3 regions of the Fundicoccus sp. Sow4_D5 genome follow, and region 3 is predicted to be linked to each of the others. Evidence: predicted binding sites of a transcription regulator. Region 3 holds the regulator's gene; each other region holds the start of a gene.

Region 1 (2,209 bases), on a different contig from region 3:
CCTCAAGATAGTGATAGCGTAATTTCAATAATTGATCTTTTTCTAGCGCATGCACGTCCAATGTCTTCAGCAGCTGACTCGCTTGCTCGAATTCACTCGTGATTAGCCAAAACTCTATTTGGTTCATTTTTTCAATAGCTTCTGGATTCTTGACGCCAATTTTTGGAAACAAATCGCCTAGCGACAAGTTCAATCGATTGCAAAGCTTCATCAGAATTTTCAGATTAGGTACCTGGCCATTATTCTCAAAGCGACTCAAGGTGGCCTGCGTACAAATGCCTTCACAAAGCTCACTTTGGGCCAAACCCAGTTGCTTTCGCGCCTCTATAAAACGGTCAATATTCACCTTGCTCCCTCTCCCCCTGTCTTTCTCCTAGGTATCACGTCACCATTTGTGTTTGTTTTCACATTAGTTTATATTTAGAGTATACACTCGATATATAAAGCTGTCAAGACACTTATATAATTTATTATATATTATTTTATATAAAATTCCGGCCAAAATATTGCTGATAATCATTCGGTGTTTATTGCATGCTAGGCTGCTGATTAATATTATGAAAAATACTGGCTAAGTCACTTAAAATATCATGGTGGCTGGTGATCTACGATATCAGCTTTTAATGACAAGTCGTCTTAGCAATATCCCTTCCAAATTTCAAATCAGCACCTACTTGTCAACAGACAAAGCTAGCAGCCACTGGATTCCAGCCGATCAAATAAAATATTAGTCTTATTTAATTGCCGTGAACGACTAAAGAATGACTGCGCCGGTCTTAGTTGTTCAATAGTAGCAATCACCCTCTTTGCCGCGCCTAAGCTAGTCTCTCGCTCCGTCATCCCTACTTTTCCCCACTTCCTTCAATTAATATCTCCATAAGTTTTACTAATCGGTGTCAGCTTGTAATTTTCTAAATGGTATCTTACAATTAAATTGTGAAGTAATTAACAAACTAAATTTTGGAGGAGAAAGAATGATGATGAAACTAACTGAGTTATTGGGCATCGAGTATCCGATTTTCTGTGGAGCGATGGGTGGCGTGTCGCGGCCTGAATTAGTGGGGGCAGTTTCTGAAGCTGGCGGAATGGGTATCCTAGCAACGGCTGGTTCAAAACCTGAGCAAGTACGTGCGGATATCCGTCAAATCAGAGAATTAACCGACAAACCATTTGGCGCTAACGTAGCAATTATGACCGGGAATGCAGATGCCTTGATCGATGTGATGTTAGAAGAAGGAATTAAATTCTTTACCACTGGGGCAGGCGACCCCCTACCATATTTCGACAAAATTCATGCAGCTAGAGCCAAGGTTTTCCCAGTCGTACCTTCAGCGCGAGTCGCTAAAAAAATGGAAGATAACGGAGCTGACGGTGTTGTCGTAGAAGGGATGGAAGCTGGCGGGCATATTGGAACGGCAACAACCATGACCTTAACGCGTCAAGCAGCGGCAATTGTCACCACAATTCCGGTCATTGCAGCTGGTGGAATTGCGGATGGTCATGGGATTGTCGCAGCCTATGCGCTTGGAGCGGCTGGCGTTCAAGTTGGGACGGCTTTTGTGGCTTCAATTGAAGCACCCATTCATGATAATTACAAACAAGCTTTAGTCGATGCCAACGATACCGCAACGGTCGTTTCTGGTAGCAAAACGCGTGGTCCGATGCGGATGACGAAAAATGCAGCCACCGTTAAACATGTCGAATTGGATGAGGATCCAAGCGTTGATTTAGATGCACTGGAAGCATACACAATTCCATCTTTAGTGAGAGCAGCTCGTGACGGCGATACAACCAATGAAATTGTGACTTTCGGCCAGATTGCTGGACTAATCACAGAAGTCCGACCAGTCAAAGAAATTATCGAAACGATGTTTGCTGAAGCGAATGACGTGATCGAATCGCTTGCCGCTTTTAGAAGATAAGCAATTATTTTCACGAAGTTTGAGGCTAAAGACAAACCAGAGCAACTTATCATGCTAACTTTATATAGCAATAAACACTCAAAAGTATTCAGTTTTTAGCCTGACTAAGAAACTAATGACAATAAAAAAGCCGCGACACTCAAACGAGTGCTGCGGTTTTTCTAATTAAATCTCTAACATTAAGGGCTGATTATTCGAACTATTCGGTTTAGTCGGATTTCTTAGATTATTCTGATTATTCGAACTATTCAGTCGTCTCCGGCGATTGAAGTGATTGAGCTGTTAGT
Region 2 (2,209 bases), on a different contig from region 3:
TGTTAAGTTTGGTTCAGGTGCTGGACCTAAGTTTGAAAGTGTGTGTAAGAAACGGAATGAACTTTTAGTGACTAATGAACGTCCGTCATTACCCATCCCCCCAATAGATTCAGTTACCCAAGTTGGATCACCTGAGAATAAGTCATTATAGTCTGGCGTACGGGCAAATTTAACTAAGCGTAATTTCATAACGAAATGATCGACTAATTCTTGTGCTTCAACTTCTGTTAATGTACCGTTGGCTAAATCACGTTCTACATAGATATCTAAGAATGTAGAGACACGGCCAAGTGACATTGCGGCACCGTTTTGTTGTTTAATGGCAGCTAAATATGCTAAATACGTCCATTGGAAAGCTTCTTGAGCACTTTCGGCAGGGACTGAAATATCAAAGCCATAGATTTGACCTAGTTTTTTAAGATCTTTCAGAGCACGATATTGTTCGCTAACTTCTTCACGCAATTGAATGATGTCATCTGACATCGTACCATAGCCAATATTGTCGAAATCTTTTTGTTTTTCAGCCATCAAGAAATCTACCCCATATAAAGCAACACGGCGGTAGTCACCGATAATACGTCCACGTCCATAAGCATCTGGTAGTCCAGTAATGACACCCGATTTACGTGCAGAACGCATGTCTGGTGTATAAGCATCGAAGACACCTTGATTATGTGTTTTACGATATTCAGTAAAAATTTTATGGTTTTCTGGATCAACTTCGTAACCATAGGCTTCCAATGAGTTTTCTGACACTCGAATCCCACCGAATGGCTGGAAGCTACGCTTTAATGGTTTATCTGTTTGGAAACCAACAATCTTTTCTAACTCCTTATCGATGTAACCTGCTTCATGAGAAGTAATTGTCGAAACAATCTTATTATCCATATCAAGTACGCCACCGTTGTCGCGTTCTTGTTTAGTTAATTCCATGACTTCGTCCCATAGTTCTACGGTTGCTTCTGTAGGTCCTGCTAAAAATTCATCCCCCGCTGTATATTCTTTAAAGTTAGCTTGAATAAACTCACGCACGTCTACTTGTTCTTGCCATTTTTTTCCTTTAAACCCTTGCCACTGTTTCATAATAAATCCTCCTTGTTATACTTTCCGATTAAAATATGACAAACGACTTGTTCAACATTTCACCCTTATTGTATCATGATTCACAAACAAAGCAATAGGCTTTTTACATAATTTTGTATTTTTCTGCATTTTAATCAATTTCTTATACACGCTTACAAAGGCTTTATTATAGTAATCTCATTTTTGCTAAATTATTCCAATCTGTTTTAAGACAGAAAAAAACTGTACCAATAAAACTATAACAAGATAGTTTGTGGCACAGTTCTCAATCTGTTTTTAGTTGTCGTCTAACATTTTTAGACGTGCTGGATGCATCGTTAGGACTTTTCCTAATTGATCTATCTCAGAAATAGCCGAACCATTCGCCAGCCTTTCAGTTAACGGGATGTCCGTTGTATTAAATTCATAGACATAACCTGTATCGCCGTAAAGAACGACTGGAATACTGCCATGCGACAACGGAATACTTGTTAAAATCCTATGTGGATTCGTTTTTAATTCTTTCAGTAATAAGATTCCACGACTACCACGCCCCGCTTGATTAATAATATCAATATCAAAGCGTTTTAAATGTCCTCTTTGTGTTAAAACTAAAGCTTGTGGACGATTCATTGATTGGTCAAACAACATTCCTGCTGCGACATTGTCATCATCTTTCAAGTTAATGGAGATGACTCCTTGAGTTTTCAGACCAGTTTGCGACACTTCTTCTAAGTCATAACGTAAACTATAACTTTTAGCCGTCAGCAGAACCACTTGGTATTCACTGCCCTGTTTGGCCCTAATTGCTGCAAGTAATTCATCATCAGCATCCTTCATTGTCATTGCTACTGCTGTTCTCGACTTGTAACTTCTGTAAGTCGTGAATAAAGACAAACTCGTTTGCTTAATACGTCCGTTACGAGTGATTAACACAATATTATCAGACTCATCTTGTGTTTGCGTAGCCGATTGGGTTTGCACGCCGCCTTTGATTGATGAAAAGACGCTGATAATTTGTTCTCCGCTAGCTAATTGATAGTTTTGGGATAAATGAATGCCGATTTCTTTCCATCGAATATCTGGCATTTCATGGACCGGCAAGTGAATATAATTCCCTTTATTCGTTACAAGGATAATTGCATCA
Region 3 (2,209 bases):
CTCTGTAGCGGCCAAGCAAGCCTTCTTACCGGAAGCTTTCAAGAACAATTGGAAGTTTTTCTTCTACCATGATCCTTACTATGCGGTGTTACAGTACGATGAATCAGGTCAAAATATTGTGTATCACTTAGATCATGAAGTGGAGCCATTGACAACGTGGAGTGACTTGCAAGACAAGCGCATTCCTTTTGTAGACTAGAACGCCACTAATAAAAAATAAATAAAAAAAACAACATACTGAAGCCACTTGCTCATCACATGTGGCTTCAGTATGTGAATGTGTGAATGTAAGTGCCAGCATTCGATAAACACTTTAATTAAGGCTATAACTTTTACTTATCAATGAGTACATTATTGAGCAAACTATCAAGACACCTTGACGCAGCACTTAAAATTTGCAAGATGGCTTAATGTCATATTTTGTGAAGTGAAGTAAAATTAATCCGCTTTCAAGGCTAGACAAATAACCCTCATCAAGTTAAACTAATAGCAAGGATTGTGAAAAAATGCTATAATCTACTTGAAATGATTAAAAAATTTGTTAGTCTAGTTAACTTGTGAAAGAAGGAATAAATCATGCATAAAGATATACCCAGAGCGACAGCGAAACGTCTGCCGATTTATCACCGCTATTTAAGATTTCTGCACAATGCAGGAAAAAAAAGAATCTCATCAACTGAATTAAGTGATGCTGTTAAAGTCGATAGCGCGACGATCCGTCGTGACTTCTCATACTTTGGGGCGCTAGGAAAACGTGGCTACGGCTACGATGTGGATTACCTATTGGACTTTTTCAGCAAAACGCTGAACCAGGACCGTTTAACGTCGGTTGCCTTGGTTGGGGTCGGGCATTTAGGAAATGCGCTACTGAATTACAACTTCCGTAAAAACAACAACGTGCGTATCGGCGCAGGATTTGATATTAACCCGGATATCGTGGGAACGATTCGCTCGGGCGTGCCAGTTTACCACATGGACGAATTGGAGGAGCAAATCCAACAACAAGCGATTGAAATTGTCATCTTGACCGTGCCACAAGCATCGGCTAACGACATCGTCGACCGTCTGATCGACTCAGGCATCAAAGGGATTCTAAACTTTACGCCACTGCGCTACGACGTACCCAAACACGTCCGCGTCCAAAACGTCGACTTAACGAATGAATTACAAACATTAATCTACTTCATCGACAGCAACTTGGACGAAAGCGACGACCTAGAGTCAGAATTTACTTAATTAGGGAAAATAAGCATAGTAGTAAGATAATGAAACAGGCTCCTCGGTAAAACGAGCGGCCTGTTTTTGTGTAGATTGAAAAGGGTTGGGTCATTGGGGCGGGAGTTACATTAGTGACAATAGGGGGCTAAGCGACCGACGAACTCTCGCACCTTTTGGGTGAGTGGGAGTGGAAAATAAGGAACAGGTTTGGGTGCTGACATGTCAAGACCTTTGAAGAATAGTTACCGCGCAGTCGGCACTAGCCACCTGTTATCCTGCCGACTCTTTTGTAAGATCGGCACTATCCACGCGTAATCCTGCCGAGTCTATTGTAAGGTCGGCACTATCCACCTGTTATCCTGCCGACTCTATTGTAAGGTCGGCACTAGCCACCTGTTATCCTGCCGAGTCTTTTGTAAGGTCGGCACTAGCCACGCGTAATCCTGCCGACTCTATTGTAAGGTCGGCACTATCCACCTGTTATCCTGCCGACTCTATTGTAAGGTCGGCACTAGCCACCTGTTATCCTGCCGACTCTATTGTAAGGTCGGCACTATCCACGCGTAATCCTGCCGACTCTTATGTAAGGTCGGCACTATCCACGCGTAATCCTGCCGACTCTTATGTAAGGTCGGCACTAGCCACGCGTAATCCTGCCGACTCTTTTGTAAGGTCGGCACTAGACACGCGTAATCCTGCCGACTCTATTGTAAGGTCGGCACTAGCCACGCGTAATCCTGCCGACTCTTATGTAAGGTCGGCACTATCCACGCGTAATCCTGCCGACTCTTATGTAAGGTCGGCACTAGACACCTGTTATCCTGCCGACTCTTATGTAAGGGCGGCACTAGCCACGCGTAATCCTGCCGAGTCTATTGTAAGGTCGGCACTAGCCACCTGTTATCCTGCCGACTCTTTTGTAAGGTCGGCACTATCCACCTGTTATCCTGCCGACTCTATTGTAAGGTCGGCACTATCCACGCGTAATCCT

Evidence for each region. The regulator Rex, encoded in region 3, represses fermentation and respiration genes when NADH is low (regulators of the CRP and FNR family bind a similar motif). The targets are predictions, from matches to a motif close to TTGTGAANTANTTCACAA.
Region 1: a site for Rex is predicted at 935-952, ahead of ACTQ45_RS07275 (NAD(P)H-dependent flavin oxidoreductase). Genes of this name have one in related genera too.
Region 2: a site for Rex is predicted at 1,152-1,169, ahead of pflB (formate C-acetyltransferase). Genes of this name have one in related genera too.

What each region holds. Positions count from the first base shown of each region.
Region 1 covers NZ_JBQKLF010000005.1:17,453-19,661, reverse strand. The annotation lists gene ACTQ45_RS07280 (helix-turn-helix domain-containing protein) at 1-346, opposite strand, end outside; gene ACTQ45_RS07275 (NAD(P)H-dependent flavin oxidoreductase) at 978-1,922, shown strand; gene ACTQ45_RS07270 (GGDEF domain-containing protein) at 2,167-2,209, opposite strand, start outside.
Region 2 covers NZ_JBQKLF010000001.1:574,897-577,105, reverse strand. The annotation lists gene pflB (formate C-acetyltransferase) at 1-1,083, opposite strand, end outside; gene parC (DNA topoisomerase IV subunit A) at 1,360-2,209, opposite strand, start outside.
Region 3 covers NZ_JBQKLF010000011.1:28,419-30,627, forward strand. The annotation lists gene ACTQ45_RS11400 (MBL fold metallo-hydrolase) at 1-199, shown strand, start outside; gene ACTQ45_RS11405 (redox-sensing transcriptional repressor Rex) at 577-1,236, shown strand.